One region of the Brevibacillus sp. MCWH genome, then DNA from elsewhere that is predicted to be linked to it. Evidence: predicted binding sites of a transcription regulator. Region 1 holds the regulator's gene; the other holds the start of a gene.

Evidence for each region. Region 1 encodes CtsR, which represses protease genes until heat stress. Its sites were predicted from a motif close to ATGGTCAATAAAGGTCAAACA; they were not measured.
Region 2: a site for CtsR is predicted at 6,882-6,902, ahead of clpP (ATP-dependent Clp endopeptidase proteolytic subunit ClpP). Genes of this name have one in related genera too.

Annotation. Positions count from the first base shown of each region.
Region 1 covers NZ_SDLF01000021.1:1,080-12,376, forward strand. The annotation lists gene ETC00_RS15935 (MGDG synthase family glycosyltransferase) at 1-465, shown strand, start outside; gene ETC00_RS15940 (HAD-IA family hydrolase) at 491-1,177, shown strand; gene ETC00_RS15945 (CtsR family transcriptional regulator) at 2,066-2,530, shown strand; gene mcsA (protein-arginine kinase activator protein McsA) at 2,576-3,091, shown strand; gene mcsB (protein-arginine kinase McsB) at 3,113-4,174, shown strand; gene ETC00_RS15960 (ATP-dependent Clp protease ATP-binding subunit) at 4,254-6,704, shown strand; gene radA (DNA repair protein RadA) at 6,805-8,172, shown strand; gene disA (DNA integrity scanning diadenylate cyclase DisA) at 8,182-9,258, shown strand; gene pssA (CDP-diacylglycerol--serine O-phosphatidyltransferase) at 9,370-10,098, shown strand; gene ETC00_RS15980 (nucleoside triphosphate pyrophosphohydrolase family protein) at 10,258-10,653, opposite strand; gene ETC00_RS15985 (PIN/TRAM domain-containing protein) at 10,944-11,297, shown strand, end outside.
Region 2 covers NZ_SDLF01000011.1:121,937-133,233, reverse strand. The annotation lists gene ETC00_RS12120 (tetratricopeptide repeat protein) at 1-387, shown strand, start outside; gene trxB (thioredoxin-disulfide reductase) at 462-1,421, shown strand; gene rapZ (RNase adapter RapZ) at 1,666-2,547, shown strand; gene ETC00_RS12105 (gluconeogenesis factor YvcK family protein) at 2,614-3,624, shown strand; gene whiA (DNA-binding protein WhiA) at 3,631-4,581, shown strand; gene ETC00_RS12095 (HPr family phosphocarrier protein) at 4,633-4,890, shown strand; gene ETC00_RS12090 (AAA family ATPase) at 5,077-5,628, shown strand; gene ETC00_RS12085 (hypothetical protein) at 5,800-5,973, shown strand; gene ETC00_RS12080 (H-type small acid-soluble spore protein) at 5,998-6,177, shown strand; gene clpP (ATP-dependent Clp endopeptidase proteolytic subunit ClpP) at 6,242-6,835, opposite strand; gene ETC00_RS12070 (bactofilin family protein) at 6,956-8,095, opposite strand; gene ETC00_RS12065 (anti-sigma factor family protein) at 8,095-8,655, opposite strand; gene ETC00_RS12060 (RNA polymerase sigma factor) at 8,642-9,247, opposite strand; gene ETC00_RS12055 (hypothetical protein) at 9,374-9,592, opposite strand; gene ETC00_RS12050 (branched-chain amino acid ABC transporter substrate-binding protein) at 10,167-11,297, shown strand, end outside.

The DNA of each region.
Region 1 (11,297 bases):
GAAGCGATCAACCTGCCGCTGAAGACCTTTATCCTCACCGGTACCAACGACAAGCTGTATCGCAAGGTATCCGCACGCACCTACCGACACGAGGTGATGCCGCTGCGGTTTATCAATAACTTTCACGAGTACCTGGAAATCGCCGATCTGATCGTCACCAAATCCGGGGGACTGACGACGGCGGAAGTAATGAGCAAACAGGTGCCGATGATTATTTACAACCCCCTGCCGGGCCAGGAGGAACGAAACAGCCACTTTTTGCTCAACAACGGCTGTGCCGTTCACGCCAACGTGTCCGAGCAGTTGATTTATTTTATCGAGGAATTGCTGCACAATCCGACGAAGGTAGAATACATGAAAAGAATGGCACAAAAAATAGCCAAACCGGATGCTGCAGAACGCATCGCTGATTTCATTCACAACGACATGACAACCCTGTTTGGGGAAGACAAAGAGACAGAGTAACCGGACAGGAACAATGGAGGGAGCCATGAGCATACCGTACGCTGTTTTGTTTGACATGGACGGAACCTTGTTGCAGACGGAGAAGCTGTCGACACCTGCGTTTCAGCGGACGTTTGAACAGCTTCGCGAAAAAGGTCTGTGGGACGGCCCCACCCCTGGCGAGCGGGAATTGGTCAATGTCTTGGGCATGACGATTGAGCAACTCTGGGCAAAATTGCTGCCGGGGGTCAGCGAAGATACCAAACAGATGGCCGATCGGCTGCTTTTGGAAAACGAACTGGCCCTGCTGCGGCAGAACGTCACCGATCTCTACCCGGGTGTCCGCGAAGTGCTTACGAAGCTGCATGCCGAGAACGTGGCCCTGTTTGTCGCCAGCAACGGGCAGGAACAATACATTGAAGCCATCTGCGATCATTACGGGCTGACGCCGCTGTTTACCGACCTGTACTCCGCGGGCCGCTTTCACACGCGTTCCAAACGGGATCTCGTGGCCAAACTGCTGCGTGATTACGATGTGAAACAGGCCGTCATGGTAGGAGACCGGCATTCCGATGTGGAAGCGGGCAAAGCGAACGGCCTGTTTACCGTGGGCTGCGACTTCGGTTTTGCCAAACAGGGGGAACTGGACGGAGCCGATGTGATCATTACCGCATTCTCGCAGCTGCCGGATCACCTGCCGGCCGCGACAACAGTTAACAGCAACCATCCCTAAACCTTCCGTTTGGGGATGGTTTCAGCGTGTAGACAAAGTTCGCGGCGCATGGGAGATCGGGCCCGCTCGCTCGCTTGACGCCCAGCGCAGAAGCGGATAAAGTCCGCTCCAAAACGAGACGCGGGCAGGGGACAAACATCTGGGTGTTTCGCGGAAGTGAGACTTGTGTCCCCTGTTGATCCCCGCGTCTTCGTTTTTCCGCTGAGTGGGTCGTCAAAGGAGCTCGCTTGGCCCATCCTGCCATGCGACGGACATTGTCTTTTGCTTCGGTTGATGAATGGGCAGGCCTTCCGGCCTGGAAATCATTTTCTTATGGACGTTTATCCAATGAACGGTTTGTCTTCAGTCTGAAACCATCCCTAAACCTTCCGTTTGGGGATGGTTTCAGCGTGTAGACAAAGTTCGCGGCGCATGGGAGATCGGGCCCGCTCGCTCGCTTGACGCCCAGCGCAGAAGCGGATAAAGTCCGCTCCAAAACGAGACGCGGGCAGGGGACAAACATCTGGGTGTTTCGCGGAAGTGAGACTTGTGTCCCCTGTTGATCCCCGCGTCTTCGTTTTTCCGCTGAGTGGGTCGTCAAAGGAGCTCGCTTGGCCCATCCTGCCATGCGACGGATATTGTCTTTTGCTTCGGTTGATGAATGGGCAGGCCTTCCGGCCTGGAAATCATTTTCTTATGGACGTTTATCCAATGAACGGTTTGTCTTCAGTCTGAAACCATCCCTAAACCTTCCGTTTGGGGATGGCTTTTGTTTTGGTTTCAACGACAGCCATTTTGCCTACACTAGAAACTGTATTCCCCTCTTGCATCCGTGCCATAAAGCCATTATAATCAAAGTCAAAGATAGTCAAAGTCAAGATCAAACACAGTGGAACAGGAGGCGACGACTTGCGGAACATCTCGGACATTATTGAGCAGCATCTAAAGCGCATCATTCAAGAGAGTCCGAACGGCTCCGTCGAGATACAGCGCAGCGAGCTTGCCGACCTATTTCAGTGTGTGCCGTCACAGATCAATTACGTCATCAACACCCGCTTTACGGTCGAAAAAGGATACATCGTCGAGAGCAAGCGCGGCGGGGGCGGCTACATCCGCATCCGTAAAGTGCAGATCGTCAGCAAAGCCCGGTTGCAGGAGCTGTTGACCGAGGAGCTGATTGGCGAGAGCATCTCTCAGGGAGTGGGTCATGCGATTGTTGACCGCTTGCTGGAGGAAGGGTTGATCAACAACCGGGAAGCGGCTTTGATGAAAATCGCCACCTCGCGCAATGTGCTGACGGTGGAGGCGGAAATCCGCGACCGACTGCGGGCCAACATATTAAAACAGATGATAGCTGCCATTTTGCTGCGGTAGGGACTTTCACCAAGCCAACCCGGACCGGTTAGGAGGGACGATCTGATGAACTGTGAAGAATGCGGGAAACGACCGGCGACGCTGCATCTGACCAAAATCGTCAACGGCAAAAAAACGGAATATCATATCTGTGAGCACTGTGCTCAGGAAAAAGGGGATGTCTTTGCCGGTTTTCACAACTTCAGCATCAACAATCTCCTTTCGGGGCTGTTGCACTTTGATCCAATGACCAAAAAATCGCAGGAACCGGTACAGAAGCCGCTGCGCTGCGAAACCTGCGGGCTCACCTACGCCCAATTCAGCAAAAGCGGCCGGTTCGGTTGCAGCGACTGCTACACGTTTTTGGGCGACCGGTTGGATCCGCTCTTTCGCCGGATTCACGGCAATACCCAGCATATAGGGAAAGTGCCGGAGCGAACTGGCGGTCAACTCAAGCTGCGCAAAGAGCTGGAACAGCTAAAAAGCACGCTGCAGCACTACATCGCCAGCGAAGAGTTTGAAAAGGCGGCCGAAATTCGCGACCGCATCCGGGCGCTGGAACAAAAAATCGCGCAATCGTAAGCAGGGGGAGGTGAGGCGGATATGTCCCAACAGAAGTTCATGCAAAACCCGTGGAGCAACTGGATGAAAGGGGAGGGACCCGATTCCGACATCGTCATCAGCACGCGGCTGCGCATCGCCCGCAACCTGCGGCAGCATCCGTTCCCGCTGCTCGCCACCGATTCCCAGGCGGAAGAGGTCGTGAGGAAAGTGGCGGAGGTGAGCAGAAGCGAAGCGATGAAAAGCCGATACCCGGTGCAGCTGCTCCAGATGGACCAGCTGAGCCCGCTGGAGAAACGCGTGCTGGTAGAAAAACACCTGATCAGTCCCCACCTTGCCGAAGAATCCCGCAAAGGGGCTGTCCTGCTCAGCGAGGATGAATCCGTCAGCATCATGGTAAACGAGGAGGACCACATCCGCATTCAGGTGCTTCTGCCCGGCTTTCAGTTGAATGAAGCATGGGAGGTCGGCACCAAGATTGACGACGTGTTTGAAACGCAGCTGACGTACGCGTTTGACGAGAAGCGGGGGTATCTGACGAGCTGTCCGACCAACGTCGGCACCGGCATCCGCGCCTCGGTCATGCTGCATCTGCCAGCCCTGGTGATGACCCAGCAGATCAATCGCATTTTGCAGGCGATCAATCAGGTAGGACTGGTCGTCCGGGGCATCTACGGCGAAGGCAGTGAAGCGCTGGGCAACCTGTTCCAGCTGTCCAACCAGGTGACGCTGGGGATGTCGGAAGCGGACATCTTGTCCAACTTGTACAGTGTCGCCCGGCAAATTATCGAACAGGAGCGCGTTGCCCGCCGCTATCTGATGGAGCACTCCCGCGTCGACCTGGAGGATCGTATCTACCGTTCCTACGGTATTTTGCGGTACGCGCGAACGATGGAATCAAAGGAAGCGTCACAGCGCCTCTCCGACGTTCGACTGGGCCTTGATCTGGGCCTGATCAAAAACGTGTCGCACCAGTTGTTGAATGAGCTGCTGGTGACGACGCAGCCCGGGTTCCTGCAGCATCGCGCCGGGCAGAAACTGACGCCGGAACAACGGGACGAACGGCGGGCCCGGCTGATTCGGGAGCGCCTCTCCGCCCACTGAGAACACAGGCAGTTGAGCAACAGCATTACAAATTGGCTTTTCCCATAGAGAGAACATACTGGTTGGAGGTGTACGCGATATGATGTTTGGACGTTTTACCGAACGAGCTCAAAAAGTGTTGGCGCTGGCGTTGGAGGAAGCCGTCCGCCTGGGTCACAAGGACATCGGCACAGAGCACGTGCTTCTCGGGCTGATCAGGGAAGGCGAAGGCATCGCCGCCAAGGCATTGCAATCGCTGGGACTTGGTCTCGACAAGATTCAAAGCGAAGTGGAGTCGCTGATCGGCCGCGGCACGGAACAAAACGGAGGCAACTACACGCCCAACTACACCCCCCGTGCCAAAAAGGTCATTGAACTGTCCATGGACGAAGCACGCAAGCTGGGTCACACCTACGTCGGTACGGAGCACATCCTGCTCGGTCTGATCCGTGAAGGGGAGGGGATCGCCGCGCGGATCATGAACAACCTGGGCGTCAGCCTGAACAAAGCCCGTCAGCAAGTGCTGCAGCTTTTGGGCAGCTCTGAAATGATGAACGCCCATCAGGCGTCCGGCGGCAATCCGTCGGCCAACACGCCAACCTTGGACAGCCTGGCCCGCGACTTGACGGCGATTGCCCGCGAAGGCGGCCTGGACCCGGTGATCGGCCGGCAGAAGGAGATTGAGCGCGTGATCCAGGTGCTCAGCCGACGGACGAAGAACAACCCCGTGCTGATCGGGGAGCCCGGCGTTGGGAAAACGGCGATCGCCGAAGGCCTGGCGCAAAAGATTGTGAACAACGAAATTCCCGAGACGCTGCGCGACAAGCGCGTCATGACCCTGGACATGGGCACCGTGGTGGCGGGTACCAAGTACCGCGGTGAATTTGAAGACCGGTTGAAAAAGATCATGGATGAAATCCGCCAGGCGGGCAACATCATCCTGTTCATCGACGAGCTGCACACCCTGATCGGGGCAGGCGGTGCAGAAGGCGCGATTGACGCGTCCAACATCCTCAAGCCGGCGTTGGCCCGCGGTGAACTGCAGTGCGTCGGTGCGACCACGCTGGACGAATACCGCAAATACATCGAAAAAGACGCGGCCCTGGAGCGCCGTTTCCAACCGATTCAAGTGGATGAACCGACCGTGGAGGATGCGATCAAGATCCTGCACGGGCTGCGCGACCGCTACGAAGCGCACCACCGCGTCAAGATCACGGACGAGGCGATCGAACAGGCGGTGAAGCTGTCTGACCGCTACATTACCGACCGCTTCCTGCCGGACAAGGCGATCGACCTGATCGACGAGGCGGCGTCCAAAGTGCGTCTGCAATCCTTTACCGTGCCGCCGAATCTGAAAGAGCTGGAAAGCCGCCTGGAAGAGGTGCGCAAGGAAAAGGATGCAGCTGTCCAATCCCAGGAGTTTGAAGAAGCGGCTGCGCTGCGCGACCAGGAGCAGAAGCTGCGCGAAGAGCTGGAGAAGACGAAAAAAGATTGGAAAGAGCGTCAGGGCAAGCTGAACATGGAAGTGACGCCGGAGGACATCGCTCATGTGGTGGCCAACTGGACCGGCATCCCCGTGGTCAAATTGAAGGAAGAAGAGACGGAGCGCCTGCTGAAGATGGAGGAGATTTTGCACGACCGCGTCATCGGCCAGGACGAAGCGGTCAAGTCCATCTCCCGTGCGATCCGCCGCGCCCGCGCCGGTCTGAAGGACCCGAAACGGCCGATCGGTTCGTTTATTTTCCTTGGCCCGACCGGTGTCGGGAAAACGGAATTGGCTCGCGCGGTGGCGGAAGCCCTGTTCGGCGACGAAGACGCGATGATCCGCATCGACATGTCCGAGTACATGGAGAAGCATTCGACCGCCCGTCTTGTCGGCGCGCCTCCGGGATACATCGGCTACGACGAAGGCGGCCAGCTCACCGAAAAAGTGCGCCGCAGACCGTACTCGGTCATCCTGCTGGATGAGATCGAAAAAGCGCACCCGGATGTCTTCAACATCCTGCTGCAAGTGCTGGATGACGGCCGTCTGACCGACTCCAAGGGGCGCACGGTGGACTTCCGCAACACGGTGGTGATCATGACCTCCAACGTGGGCGCCAACATGATCAAGAAAAACACGACGCTCGGCTTCACCACCGGCGATACCGAGAAAAAGTATCAGGACATGAAAGACAAAGTGATGGACGAGTTGAAGAGAAGCTTCCGTCCGGAATTCCTGAACCGGATCGACGAAGTGATCGTCTTCCACTCGCTGGAGCAGGAGCACATCGAGCAAATCGTCACCCTGATGACGGAAGAACTGCGCAAGCGCCTGAGAGAACAAGAGATCGATTTCCAACTGACCGATGCGGCCAAGAAAGTGCTGGCCAAAGAGGGCTTCGATCCGGCGTACGGCGCCCGCCCGCTCCGCCGCGCCATCCAGCGTCACATCGAGGACAAATTGTCCGAAGAACTGCTGAAGGGCACCATCCACAAAGGCGACACGGTCACCATCGACGCAGAAGACGACAAACTGGTCGTGAAGCGGTTGGAAAAGACCACGTCGTAATTCAATAAGGAAAGAATGCCTCCAAAACAGGAGGTATTCTTTTTTTGTGCACCCATGTATGATAAACATGTATAGGAGAATTCCCAAATGAGGTACGGTAATGTCAAAGTATAAAACGAAATACGCGTGTCAAGAATGTGGCTATGAATCGCCCAAATGGATGGGCAAATGCCCGGGTTGCAACAAGTGGAACACGATGGTCGAAGAAGTGGCGGTCAAATCGTCTCACCGGTACGAGCTGACGGTTGGCAGGCAGCGTACGGAAGCCATGCCGCTGACGCAGGTGGCGAGCGAGGAAGAACCGCGGATGGATACGAGGCTCGGAGAATTGAACCGCGTATTGGGCGGCGGACTTGTTCCCGGGTCGCTGATTCTTGTCGGCGGGGATCCCGGGATTGGCAAATCAACCCTGCTGCTGCAGACGTCGTTTGCGCTCGCCCATCAGGGGTTAAAAGTACTGTACGTCTCCGGCGAGGAGTCGGCGAAGCAGATCAAGCTGCGGGCCGACCGCCTCGGGATGAATACTCCGCCCATGTACGTGTTGGCGGAAAACGACTTGGAACTGATCGAACAGCATATTAATCATATAGATCCGCATGTGTTGATTATTGACTCGATACAAACCGTGTTTCACCCCGCCGTTCAGTCTGCGGCGGGCAGCGTGGCGCAGGTGCGGGAGGCGACTGCCCAGCTGATGCGCATTGCCAAGGGCAAGGGCATCGCCACCTTCATCGTCGGCCACGTGACCAAGGAAGGTTCCATCGCCGGCCCCCGCATGCTGGAGCATATGGTGGATGCCGTGCTTTACTTTGAAGGGGAGCGGCACAACACCTTCCGCATCTTGCGGGCGGTGAAAAACCGCTTTGGCTCCACCAACGAGATCGGGATTTTTGAGATGAAAGATCGTGGCTTGGCAGAAGTGGGCAATCCGTCGGAAATCTTTCTCGCGGAACGGCCCATCGGCGTCGCTGGTTCCACGGTGGTGGCCAGCATGGAAGGGACGCGGCCGGTGCTGGTGGAACTGCAGGCGCTGGTGGCCCCCACCAGCTTTGTAACACCCCGCCGGATGGCGACCGGGGTGGATCATCAGCGCGTGGCCATGATCATGGCTGTGCTGGAAAAGCGCATGGGACTGATGCTGCAAAACCAGGATGCGTACGTCAACGTGGCTGGCGGCGTGCGGCTGGATGAGCCGGCCGTCGACTTGGCGATTGCCGTCAGCATCGCCAGCAGCTTCCGCGATCAGCCGACCAATCCACATGACGTCGTCATCGGTGAAGTGGGGCTGACGGGCGAAGTGCGCGGCGTTTCCCGGATCGAACAGCGGGTCAGGGAAGCCCACAAGCTGGGGTTCAAGCGGGTGATCATTCCGGAAAAGAACATCCGCGGCTTGGAAGTCCCGACCGGCATAGACGTAATCGGCATCAGCAACATAGCCGATGCTTTGGACGAGGTGCTAAGGGGGTAGAGGCAACCTATGTTCGAGACAAATAAAAGAGAACCGCAGTTCAGCGATGTATTGCGCCTCGTCGCTCCCGGCACGCCGCTTCGCGAGGGGCTGGAAAACGTGCTGCGTGCGAAAACGGGCGGCCTGATCGTCGTCGGATACGGTCCGGAGATGAAAGGCATCGTGGACGGGGGCTTTTCCATTAATAGTGACTTCACGCCCGCTCATTTGTATGAATTGGCCAAGATGGATGGGGCGATCATAGTTAGTGAAGACGCCAAGCGAATTTTGTTCGCCAACGCCCAGTTGATTCCCCCCGCCTCCATCCCTTCGAGCGAGACGGGAACGCGGCATCGTACGGCGCAGCGGACGGCCATTCAGACGAATCACCTGGTCATCGCCATCTCCCAACGGCGTAACGTGATCACGCTGTATCAAGGCCATTTCCGCTACGTCTTGAACGAAATCAGCGTAATTTTGGCCAAGGCAAATCAGGCCCTTTCCACGCTGGAAAAGTACAAGGCCGTACTGGATCAGTCGCTGACCAACCTGGGCGCAATGGAGTTTGAAGAATTGGTGACGCTGCACGAAGTCACCTCTGTTTTGCAGCGGATCGAGATGGTTTTACGCATCAAGGCGGAAATTACCAAGTATATTTATGAATTGGGGACGGAAGGGCGGCTTGTCAGCATGCAGGTGGATGAGCTGGTCGCCAATATCGAAGAGGAAGCCCGCATGCTTGTTCGCGATTACTGCCGCGATCCCAACCTGTCACCGGAACAAGCGCTCAGGGACATGAAGAAATTAAGCGGCGATGAAATGTTGGAAATCAGTTCATTTTTGCGAATCCTTGGCTATCCCAGCAGCACCAGCATGCTGGAGGAGTCGGTGTCGCCGCGCGGGTACCGCATTCTCAACAAGATTCCCCGCCTGCCGATGACGATCATCACAAACCTGGTGGATCATTTTCACAATCTGCCGCGGATCATGATGGCCACCATTGAGGAGCTGGACGAGGTGGACGGCATCGGCGAAGTGAGGGCGCGGGCGATCAAGGATGGGTTAAAGCGGATCCAGGAGCAGGTGTTCATTGACAGGCATATTTAAGGTAGAATAGGATACAGGCAGGCATGATTGCATTGAACTTTGCCAAGGGGACTTGCCGGCAATGGACAGACGTTTCGTGTCTCCTTTGCGAACCAAACCAGGAGGTAGTCTATGTTCGTGAAATCGTTGCCGAACATGCTAACCATAAGTAACTTGTTTTTGGGAATCGTCGCCATCATTCTCGCGTTTCAGGGCGACCAGTACGTGGAATACGCGGCGATTACCGTCATCGTCGGGATGCTGATGGACGGATTGGATGGACGGGTGGCCCGCATGCTGAACGTGCAGAGCGAGTTTGGCAAGGAGCTGGATTCCCTTTCCGACGTCATTACGTTCGGGGTAGCCCCGGCGTTTATCATGTATGTGGTAGCATTGCAGGATTTGCACCTGTTCGGCATTATCGTGACGGCCATCTTCCCGATTTGCGGGGCACTCAGGCTGGCGCGCTTCAACGTCCAGGCAGGCGTGCCCGGCTACTTCGTCGGTCTGCCAATCACGGCTGCGGGCGGGGTGCTGGCGACGCTGGCCCTGTACCACCAGGTGTTCAACGTGGCGATGCTGGCAGCTGGCATGCTGCTGCTGGCCTTTTTGATGGTGTCCACCATCAAGTATCCAAACTTCAAAAAGGTGGGCATTCCGAAATCCGCGTATTGGATCACGCCGATCATTGTGGCGATTGTCGTGGTCGTGGCGATCAAGTATCCGCAGCAGTTTCCCAAAATCGTCTTCCTGCCGCTTGCCATTTACGCCCTGTACGGAATAAAAAAAAACGTTGACCTGTTGGTGAAAAAACTGCGTAAGAAAAAGGAAAACGAAGAAGAGTCGCTGCCATTTGAATAACGCCTCGCGGACGCATCCCGGTTTGTTTGGATGCAGACCGTCCAGCTTGTCTTGTCGAATTTTCGGTAAGACTGCCGAAAAAAACCCGCTCGCAAAAGCGGGTTTTTTTGTTGAAGTTGCAACTTTTCTTTGCGTACAATCGTAATACAAATTGGGAGTCTATGACAGATTGAATACCCCGAGGGTATTGAGACGCTCCGACTCCTGCCGGATGACGTCTTCCAGCCTGATGTCGGTAATGTTGCAAAGCGCGGTGAGGTAGAAGAGGTTTTTGCCAAGCTCTGCCGTCAGCACGTCGCGGCAATGCTCGCACAAGGGGCCGGTAAAATGAGTGTCCAAGAGCGATTTGTTTTCCTGCAAACTTTTACCGGGATCATAAGACTGCTTCCTGGCAACCACTTCGACACAGCCGCATTCGGTGATGGCTTTGGTCAGTGAACGGTTGATGCGGGCCGCTGTTTCCTGAATTTTGGACATGACGTCCAGCACGCTGCGGTGTCTGAGCAGCAGCTCCGAAACCTGCGTTTGAAAGTCGTCCACGTTTCGATGGTCCATATGGGTCACCTCTGCTTCAGGCTGTTGATATCGTCAGAATTTTTCATTCAATTTGCTACTGTCATTATAAGAAGGGAATCTGTCCCCTGTCAAATTGGGAACGGAGGAAAACGGGCGTTCTCCATTGACGGAAATTTAACATGTATGTTAAAATTTTTGGCTATTTGACACTGCGATTTTATCTTTGATATAGTGGGGGATAAGTGAAGACATGAAATGTGTGAGCCATGTTGAGGAAGCAGGGTTTTTCCTGCGGACTTCTGTCTATATTAATAAGAGGAGGTGAAGGCATGGTTCGCCGATTGGGAAAAACTTTTTTTGTGCTGGTCGGGGGCGGCCTGGGTTACAAATTTGGTCCCGACCTGTTTGATTTGCTGGATACGCTGCTCAATTTTGGTGACGTGCATTACAAGAGTTATATCGGAGCCGTTTTAGGCGCCGTGATATTCTTCTTCCTCGCCAACTGGCTGGTCGATTACACGCTGCGCATCGTCCGCTGGGGGGAAGAGACGCTGATCAAGCTGCCGATTGTGGATGTCATGTTTGGTGCGATGGGGTTGATTATTGGTCTAATTGTTGCCTTTTTATTATTCCTTCCCATCAGCAACATCCCGATTCCGGTAATAGGTGATCTGCTGCCGCTG
Region 2 (11,297 bases), on a different contig from region 1:
AAGGGCAAGCCAAACGCAGCGCAGCGTGATGCCGTCACAGACGGTGAGGCGAGCCGCACGACAAACGGTGCGGCGGGTCGCGTGAGCAGTGTCCCGCCCCAGACGGAAATGGAGAGCGTGGAAGACTGCATCTGCCGCTGCCTGATGGAAAACGACCGGACTGACATGGGCGAATGGTGCCTCAAGGTCTGGCACCGCTACAAGGAAAGCGTCGCCAACCCGGTACAGGTGCGGAAAACGGTGGCGTGGGTGGCCGCGCTGGAATATCTATACGGAACGATGAACAATCAGAAGCAATCCCAGGCGTATTTCGCCGAAAAATACGGGATATCTCCTTCAACCGTAGCCAAGTGTGTCAAAGCGTTGGCAGCACTTGATCTGAAATAGATTCTCATTTTATAATAAGTTTAAATAAGTGAATGAGAGCAGGCACAATCGTGCAGATTGAGGAGGCAGTGGACATGAGCGACCAAAAAATTTACGATGTCATCATTGCCGGAGCCGGCCCCGCCGGCATGACGGCTGCCGTATACACCTCCCGTGCCAACATGAGCACGCTGATGCTGGAACGCGGCGTTCCGGGCGGGCAAATGGCCAATACGGAGGAAATCGAAAACTATCCGGGCTTTGGGTCGATTCTCGGACCCGACCTGTCCACCAAAATGTTTGAGCACGCCCAGCAATTTGGTGCCGAGTACGCGTATGGCGAAATCAAGGAAATCCAAGACGGACATCCGTACAAGCGGGTGATTGCCGGCGACAAGGAGTACCTGGCGAAATCGGTCATCGTCGCGACCGGTGCTGAACACCGCCTGCTTGGCGTCCCCGGGGAAAAAGAACTGTCCGGACGCGGCGTTTCCTACTGCGCTGTATGTGACGGGGCGTTTTTCCGCGGCAAGGAGCTGGTCGTTGTCGGCGGCGGCGATTCGGCCGTGGAAGAGGCAGTCTTTTTGACCCGGTTTGCCTCCAAAGTGACCATTGTGCACCGTCGGGATCAATTCCGCGCCCAAAAGATTCTGCAAAAACGGGCGTTTGACAATGAAAAAATCGACGTAATCTGGGATACGGTCGTCAAGGAAATCCGCGGCGACAGCAAAGTACAGGCAGTGCTGCTGGAAAACGTCAAAACGGGCGAGCAGCGCGAATTCCCGACCGATGGCGTGTTCATCTACGTCGGCATGAATCCGCTGTCGGAGTGCGTGCGCGGGTTGGGCATCACCAACGAAGCGGGTTACATTTTGACCGATGAGCGTATGCACACCAAGGTAAAAGGAATTTTTGCCGCAGGGGACGTGCGGGAAAAAATGCTGCGCCAGGTCGTGACTGCTACCGGCGACGGTTCCATCGCTGCTCAATCGGCTCAGCACTACGTGGAAGAACTGAATGAGCGGCTGGCGGAAGAAAATGTCACAATGTCTTAACCTCCTTGTAACATAAATGAAATATTTGGGCGGTACACTAGAAGACGATGAATTGACCCCCTTATCTATACGAACCATACTTGCGTGGCTGCATTCAGCCGCGTCTTTTTTTTACCGAATCGGATGGGACAACCCGCTTCAGGTGCGATGCAGTCCGGCCGGTTCCACGGTTAGGTGGTTGGGAGGGTACGAATACGACAGTGGTTATGGTATGCTTATGTCAGAATCGTAGGAGGCGAGTGGAGTGACGGAAGTGGGAAAAGACAGAGCCATCAATTTGCTCATTATTACGGGAATGTCGGGTGCTGGCAAGACCGTAGCCGTACAAAGCTTGGAAGATTTGGGGTACTTTTGTGTCGACAACCTGCCTCCGGTGCTGATTCCCAAGTTTGCGGAACTGATTAAACAATCGGGCGGCGGCATCGAACGGGTTGCCCTGGTGATTGACCTGCGGGGACGAGAGTTTTTCGAAAGCCTGTCCGAAGCGATTGACAGCCTGAATCAGATGGAGGGTATTTCGTTTCATATCCTGTATCTCGATGCCAGTGACCAGACGCTGGTGTCCCGCTACAAAGAGACACGCCGACGCCATCCGCTTTCGCCGAACGGTTCGCCATTGGAAGGCATTCACGCCGAGCGCCGCCTGCTGCAGGAAATGAAAGGGCGGGCGCATCAGATTATCGATACCAGCCAGATGAAACCGGCACAGCTGCGTGAAAAGATTATCAGTCAATACGCACAGCAGGGATCGCCGCTGACGATCAACGTGCTGTCGTTTGGTTTCAAATACGGTACGCCGATTGACGCCGACCTGATGTTTGACGTGCGGTTTTTGCCGAATCCGCACTACGTGGAGGAACTGCGGCCGAAGACGGGATGTGACCCGGAAGTGGCCGAATACGTCATGAATCATAAGGAGACGAAGGAATTTATCGACAAACTGGTCGATTTTCTGTCCTTTACATTACCCCATTACCAGCGGGAGGGAAAAAGCCAGCTGGTGATCGGTATTGGCTGCACAGGTGGCAAGCATCGTTCGGTGGCGATCACCGAGCACATCGGGAACGTCTTCAGCAAAGATTTTACGGTTCGCATCAGCCATCGAGACATTGACAAAAACAAATGAGCATAGGATGGCGAAAGGACATCTGCGAGGAACGCCTGTGTGGATCAGCATATAATGAGGTGACATATGCCGACAAGGAGAAAGGGAACGCAGCCCGGGGAACAGCTGCGGGTTGTCGTGATCGGCGGGGGAACGGGATTGTCTGTCCTGCTGCGGGGGTTGAAGCATGAACCGGTTCACATCACGGCGATTGTTACCGTCGCCGATGACGGAGGAAGCTCAGGCATACTGCGGGAGGAGATGGATATGCCCCCGCCCGGTGACATTCGCAACGTGCTGACGGCCCTCGCCGACACCGAGCCGTTGATGGAGAAAGTGATGCAGTACCGTTTTTCAACCGGCACGGGATTAGCCGGCCATAATTTGGGGAATCTACTACTTGCAGCGATGAACGAGATTACGGGAGATTTTGTGACAGCAGTGAAAAAGCTGAGCGGTGTCCTGGCTGTGCGCGGCGACGTGCTGCCGGCGTCCACCCAGTCGATTCGGCTGCTGGCCGAAATGGAGGACGGCTCGATCGTCGTCGGCGAGTCCCAGATACCGCTTACAGGCAAGCGGATCAAGCGCGTCTTCCTCGATCCCGAAGACGCAGTGCCGTTAAGCGAGGCCTTGTTGGCCATTGAAGAAGCGGATGCGATCTTGATCGGTCCCGGCAGTCTGTACACCAGCATTTTGCCCAACTTGTTGGTGCGCGGACTGTTTGATGCCGTGAAGCGTTCGCCATCGCCAAAACTGTACATTTGCAACGTCATGACGCAGCCGGGTGAAACGGATGGGTACACCGCGTCCGCGCACGTGGAAGTGATGTACCGTCACGTGGGCAGTCCATTTTTGGACACCGTAATCGTCAACTCGGCTGACATTCCCGCGCATGTCTTGGAAAAGTATGCGGAAAAGGGGGCAACTCCGGTCATCTGCGATCTGGAGCGATTGCGTCAACTGGGGCTGCACGTCGTGGCGAAGCCGCTGGTAACGTTTGAGGACGGTTATCTGCGTCACGACGCGCACGCCGTAAGCAAACAGGTGGTATCCCTGATCAGGCGCAAGCGCAGGATGCAGAAGCTAGAGAAGGAGTGAGGGTCAATGTCATCATTCGCCGCACAAACGAAAAAGGAACTGACCATGCTGGACACCCCCGAGTGCTGCAGCCGGGCGGAGCTGGCTGCCTTGATCCGGATGAACGGCAGTCTGCAATTCGGGGCAGGACGGCTGGTGCTGGATGTGACAACAGAGAATGCGGCGATTGCCAGACGGATCTACACCCTGACCAAGCGCCTGTTTCATATACACGCCGAACTCTTGGTGCGCAAAAAAATGCGGCTGAAGAAAAACAACGTCTACATCGTGCGGATTCCGCACAAGGCGCACGAGATTTTGCAAGAACTTGGCATTATGGACCAAGACAAGTCCTTTGTTCAGGGCATTTCACCGGAGATCGTCAAAAGCTCGTGCTGCCGGGCGGCCTATCTGCGCGGGGCGTTTTTGGCTGGCGGTTCGGTGAATCATCCGGAGGCGTCCAGCTATCATTTGGAAATTTTCACGTCCTACCAGAATTTTTGCGAAGCGCTGACCAAGATGGCCAACCGCTATCGACTAAACGCCAAGTGTATCGAGCGGAAAAAAGGGTATGTGCTCTACATCAAGGAAGGCGAGAAGATTACTGAATTTCTCAGCCTCATCGGCGCGCATCAGGCTCTCCTGTACTTCGAGGACGTGCGGATCGTCAAAGACATGCGCAACTCGGTGAACCGCTTGCACAATTGTGAGATTGCCAACATCAACAAGACGGTAAATGCCGCTGCCCGCCAGATGGAGAACATCAAGCTGATTCAGCAGGAGATCGGCTTGGAAAACCTGCCGAAGCGGCTGCGGGAAGTGGCGGAACTGCGTTTGATGCACCCGGACATCAATCTGAAGGAGCTGGGGGAAATGCTGCCCAGCGGTCCGGTCAGCAAATCAGGCATCAATCACCGGTTGAGAAAAATCAACGAAATTGCTGAGAAATTGCGAGAAAAACAAAATGTATCCATCTAGCAGCATGGTATACTTATCGGTAACGAGTACACTGTGTGAGGAGGTCCATACATGGTTCAACAGCAGGTTGTGGTCAAATTGAAAACTGGGTTGCAGGCCCGTCCTGCGGCATTTTTCGTGCAGGAGGCCAACCGCTTTGTATCGGAAATTTTTGTGGAGAAAGGAAACAAAAAAGTAAACGCAAAAAGCATCATGGGCATCATGAGCCTCGCCATCAGTTCGGGAACGGAAATCACGATTTCGGCGGAAGGCCCTGATGCGGCTCAAGCGGTCAGCAGCCTGGCCAATCTGGTCAGCAAAGAGGAATAGGCCGCAACGTTATTGACACCTTGCAGCGCAGCTCCGTTTGCAATCGCAATGCTGCTCCTTGCAAGAATCAGAGGCATAATGCAAAGCAACTTCATTCTTTGCGGGTGCCTCTTTTTCTTTTACCGTGCGGCGGCGATGGCGTTGTACTCGGCTGTTTCACATCCCGTGTAAAAAGGGTGAGTGACCATGATTGTAATGATAAATGGTGCGTATGGCGCCGGGAAGACGACGGTTGCCAGCAGGCTGGCTGCATCCATACCGAACAGCATGCTGTTTGACCCGGAAGAGGTGGGCTTTATGCTGCGCCGCATCGTTCCGGAGGAAATGAGGCTGCGCGAGGAAAAGACAGATAATTTTCAGGATTTGCAATTGTGGAGGGTGCTGACGGTAAAGGTGGCCGGGCTGCTGAAGATGACCTACGGGAAGCATTTGATTGTTCCCATGACGATTATACATAAGGAATACTTCACATACATTTTTAACGGCTTCAAAGAGCTGGACAAACATACCTGCCATTTTTGCCTGATCGCCAGCCGGGAAACCCTCTATGAACGGCTCAGAAGGCGGGGAGAAGCGGAGGGGAACTGGTGTTACCGGCAAATCCCAGCGTGTGTGGAGGCTTTTCAGGACACATGTTTTGAAGAAAAGATTATGACGGATGGGGTGCCGGCAGAGGAAATCGTTGATTACGTAAAAAAACGTATCGAAGCGATGGCCCATGCTGACGCGACGGGGTGATTTGGAGCAACCGTAATATCCTCAAGGTACGCGTCTGTTTGGGGCAGGCTGCATGTTTTCCCGTCGCCCGGGGGAATCTAACAGATGAAACAGGCAAGGCTTCCACTCGCTGCCGCATGCGATGGAGTCTTTCATCACCCGGTGCCCAACCGCGCCAAAGGAGGGAGACGTGTGGAGAACAACCGTGACACCCTATACGAAGGACGCGACCAGTACGACATGGACATTGACCGTATGGTAAACGAGGGGCTCGGCGGCGGACAGGTCAGCGACCAGAACGGATTGATCGAGGAGTCGACCACCGATACCATGACGGGCGCCAGTTCGGCCCGCGACAATCGCTGACAGCACCAAGGGAGGGAATGATACATGGATGTGAAGCGCGCACAGGAAATCCTGCGCTCCTCGGAAAAAATCGAGGTCCAGTACAAAGGGCAGCCGGTCTGGATCGACGGCGTGGATGAACGAACCGCGACGGCCCGCGTCCACATTGAAGGCAATCCGGCCAACAGCATGGCGGTCGAGGTCGGACAATTGGAGGAGAAGTAAAAACACCCGGCCTTGCTGGCCGGGTGTCGTGCTTCGAGGGGAAGAACCCTGTCAAGCCGATTGCTTATTTGGAAGAGGATTCCGGCGTGATTACCTTGTCGATCAGGCCGTACTCCAGCGCTTCCTGAGCGGTGAGGAAGTTGTCGCGGTCGGTATCCTTTTGAATCCGCTCCAGCGGCTGACCGGTGCGCTCGGCGAGGATTTTGTTCAGGTGTTCGCGCATTCTCAGGATGCGTTTGGCAGCAATTTCGATGTCGCTCGCCTGGCCTTGCGCGCCGCCGAGCGGCTGGTGAATCATCACTTCGCTGTTCGGCAGGGCAAAGCGTTTGCCCTTGGCGCCCGCCGCCAGCAAAAACGCCCCCATCGACGCGGCCATGCCGACACAAATGGTGGACACATCCGGTTTGATGAATTGCATCGTATCATAAATCGCCATACCGGCGGTAATCGAACCGCCCGGGCTGTTGATGTACAAGTGGATGTCTTTGTCCGGGTCCTCGGCCTGCAGGAACAGCAGTTGCGCTACGACGATGTTGGCAACGGTGTCGTTGATCGGCGTTCCGAGAAAGATAATGCGATCCTTTAGCAGGCGCGAATAAATATCATATGCACGTTCACCGCGATTCGTCTGTTCGATGACGGTGGGAATCAAGTTCATATGCATTAAGCCTTCCTCCTCTCTTGGTAAGATTAATCATACACGAAAGGTCAGTAAAGGTCAAACAGGTAACTGCAAGCCTTTCTCTCAGTTCTCTCCCAATCCTGCCTCTCCTAAACCTTATGGCGTCAGAAATGTTTTATTCGCCTGACGGACCGCGCAGGCCAGCGATCCGAGGAAGGCCATCCACACCGGCAGCGCGAACAGCCAGCCGGCAAACGGGATAATCAGCAGGCACTGCAGCGCCACCACGCCCAGCAGCTCGGCGAGCAGGGGGGGAAGCCGCCAGCGAAAACGCTCGGCCAGCCGGATGCCGATCCAGGAGCCGACAAACACCTTTGCCGACCAGGTAAGCAGCACGAATGCCAGCAGCAGCGCCACCGTCACCGGAATCCCGACGACGGTCACCAGCAGCGCGATCGACAGGAGCGGCAGGCCGAGCACCAAGCCGGCGCCACAAGCGAACGCCTGTCCCGGGTGCCGGTCCAATTGGCTGTAGATGCAGCTCAGCCCGGCCGGGAAGAGAAAGCGCACAGCCAGCCAGAGCAGCAGCGTGCTGAGCAGCGACGAGAGGCCCAACAGGATGGGAAAGTAGGAAAAGGTGTCTTGGTCTGCAGCCACCACCGCGGGGGAATACAGTTCCTTCCCTTTGAGGACAGCGCCGGAACCGATCGCAGCCCGATGCGGACTGGAGTAGACCAGATCGCCGCCGATCACGGCAGGTGCGTCAATCTGCAGGGAGCTGGAGTGGAGTAGTGAGATGCCTTCTCCGATTTCGCCCGTGATGCGCAGGGTGTCCACCTTGCCGTTTGCTTCACGGGCCACTTTGCCGTTCAGGTCCGCATGCGGGGTAAACATCAGCAGGCTGCCGCCTATACGGCCGTTCTGCTCCAGCACGATGTGGCTGGAACCGACGGTGACGTTTCGTTCCACATTGCCGGAGATCGACAGCTGCTGCGTGAAGGCGCGCACATCTCCCGCGACAGTGCCGTCGATGCGAGTGTCGACCGCAAACGCGAGGACATCACCGGTGACGCGTCCGCGTATCTGTACGTTTTCTGCAAGCACGTACAGGTCGCCGTTCACTGTTCCTTCGATGGAGACCGTATTGGCGTTGACCGCCAGATCGCCGTCGTGCACCGCGTCAGCCGGCAGCACGTAGCTATGGTTTGACACTGTGCCGAACGCATGGACTGCATGTGCCGGCACAAGCAGGAAAACGGACAGTAGCAGGCAGAGGATGAGTTTGATCCGTCCCATCAGTCGACCTCCCGATTCTGCAGCCGGGATGGAGGAAAGGGAAGGAAGCGTATGTTCACCAGCAAAAGCAGACCGATCAGCAGCAGCAGCGGCAGCGGCAGTGCCACCACGTATGGACCGGGGACGTTGAACAGGTCACCGGCGTTGTCCTTCAGCCACAGGGCTGATCCCCAAAAGAAGCGGGATGTCCAGGAATTCCACGCAGAGGCAACCCAGTGAAACCACACACTCTGCCAAAAAATGAGATACCCGGCCGCAACCGCCAGAAGAGTGCCCGCGCCAAGTATCGCCCGCCACAGCAGGCGGCGGCGATGCCGCCTGTGCAGGATGGCAATGCCTTCAATCTGCGCCGCCGTGAGCGAGTCCAACTCCAGCGGCGGCAGCGACGTATCCGCGGCGAAAATCGTCTCTGCCAGCAGATGCTGCTCGCCGGTCAACCGCTCCCACGACTGCCGGCAGTGAAAGCAGTGGTCCAGATGCACTTGAACGCGGGCCGCTTCCTCGGCGGACAACTCGTCATCGCTGTACATCATCAAAGTCAGTTCGTCAATATGCGGCATCGGCCATTCTCCTTTCCTCCCGATGTTTCTCCAGCAATTCTTTTAACTGCTTGCGGGCCCGGAACAGCCGGGTGCCCACGGTGTTTTTGTTCATCCCTACAATGCTGCCGATTTCTTCATAGCTCATGCCTTCGACAAAACGGAGGGTCAGAATCAGCCGGTCGGTTTCGTTCAGGTTGTCCATAAGCGCTGTCAGCTCGGTATGCGTCTCCTTTTCCACGAGGAACCGTTCCGGGCTTTTGACAGTCTCAGCGGGGTGTTTATGTACGTGCAGCAACAACTGTTCGTCCTCCAGCACGATCTCCCGTTTTTTGCGCAGGAAGTCGATGCACGAGTTGGAGGCGATACGGTACAGCCAGGAGTGAAAGGGCAGTGCAGGATCGTATTTGTGCAAATTTTGCGCGACTTTCAGCCAAATTTCGTTGTACAGGTCCTCACCGTCGTGATAGCCGCTGACCAGCTTGCGAACGATGCGCATCACGCGCGGCGCAAACAACAGGACCAACCGGTGGAACGCCCGCGGCTGTCCGTTCACAAACTGCACGGCCAACCGGGCGGCTTCGCTGTTGAGTCGCGCCAGTTCCTGATCCATCACGCATCCCTCCTCCCAGTGATCAATACGGGATCGCCTCCGTCAAAATTTCAATCGACGGGCTCCCTCCTTCAAACATAGCAGGAGAGGCGGGCACTGGAAAAGAGGGGAGCTTCCGAAGCGGACTCAGGCTTCCGTTTCTTCCGCTTCGGTTAGCTCAACAGCCAGGCGCAGCGTCGCGTTCATTTTCCGTCCCTTGATGATCGTGTATTCTTCCACCTGTCGGGCCTGCAGCTTGTTGATGGCCTCGGCCAATGCCTGTTCGTCCGTATACGGCTGAATGGTCAGCAGGCATTCTTCGTCGTTCGCTTCCTGGTAGATGAGGTACAATCGCTCGTTTGCCACGAGAACCGCTCCTTCTTGAACTTATCCACAGAGTTGTCAACAGGTTGTGCACAAAAACGTTTGTTCGCAGGATATGTGCCGTTTCTTCATAGTGTGGCATGCAGACGCAGGAAGGTTCATTGGTAATTATTGGTATTTTTGTGTGGCAAGGAGAATCACGTCCATCTAGACGGACAAGCAAGCCGTTTGGCGGATTCATCCGTTGTAACAGCCTGTCTTTTTCCCGTATAATAAGGCAGAAAGCAGTGGGAGAGGGGAAGTGCAAGATGGAAACGACGGTCATTGTGGCCAGTGTCGTCATGTTTATCGGGTTTATCGCCTTGACGCTCTATGTCACGAGCAAAGCGTACTCCCGCAAATACAAGGAATAGAGAAATAGCCAAACGCGCATGCAGCCGCTTCCCGACGGGAGGCGGTTTTCCTTTTTCATCATCTTGGAATCGCTCCTATAGGTATTGCCTATATCTTGCATCTATTTTATCTGTTGCAAATTTTCGTATTTATTTTAAAATATGAGCAAGTGGTTTTATTTCATCAATTGGTTTGCTGGTAAAGTAAAGGGGGATTTCTCGCGATGAAAAAACAGAAATCATTTGCGTTTCTTGCAACGGTTTTGGCGCTGGGCACCGCTCTGGCCGGCTGCGGACAGCAGCAGTCTAGCGACAGCGGCAGCAATTCCGGCTCCAACTCGGGTTCGCTTCAAAAACTGGTGATCGCTTCGGTCGGCCCGCTGTCCGGTCAGTACTCCGATTACGGCAGCACCGCCAAGGCGGGGGCCGAATACGCCCTGAAACAAAGACAGGAAGATTTCAAAAAACTGGGCTTTGACGTTCAACTGCTCGCCCAGGACGACCAGGCCGACCCGAAACAGGGCGTGGCGGTTGCGCAGATGCTCATCTCCAATCCGGATGTCATCGGCGTCGTCGGCCACGTGACCACCGGTGCGTCGATTACGGCATCCGCCCAGTACGAACAGGAAAAACTGGTCATGGTTTCGCCGTCCTCGACCGGGGCCAACCTGACGGAAGAAGGCAAACAAGTGGTGCACCGCATCTGCGCGCGCGACGACATGCAGGGCTCCAAGGCGGCTATCTACGCCAAGAACCAGTTGGGCGTCAAGTCGGCCTACATCGTGCACGACAAGCAGGCGTACGGTCAGGGACTGGCAGACGAGGTGAAAAAGCAATTTGAAAAGGACGGCGTCCAGGTGGTCGGCTATGAAGGCATTACCGCCGGCGAAAAGGACTACAGCGCCGTGATCAACCAAATCATCGCCGCCAAACCGGAGATGATCTACTTCGGCGGCTACTACTCCGACGCCGGCGTGCTCATCAAGCAGCTTCGTGAAAAAGGCTTCAAAGGCATCGTGATGGGCGGCGACGGCTACGACTCCGCTGATCTGGTGAAAATCGCAGGCGCCGACAATGCCAACAACGTCGTGTTCACGTCCGTCGTTGGCGACATCGGGGCGACCGAGGAAGGCAAGAAATGGATTTCCGAATTTGAACAGGCTACTGGCAACAAAGTCGGGATCTTCACGTCCTTTGGTTACGACTCGATGAACGTCCTGCTGCACGGTCTGGAAGAAGCGATCAAAGCCAACAACGGTCAAAAACCGACCCGCGAGCAAGTGCTGGAGCACGTGCACAAGATCAAGGACTTCCAAGGCCAGTTCGTCAAAGTCGGATTTGACGACAAAGGCGAC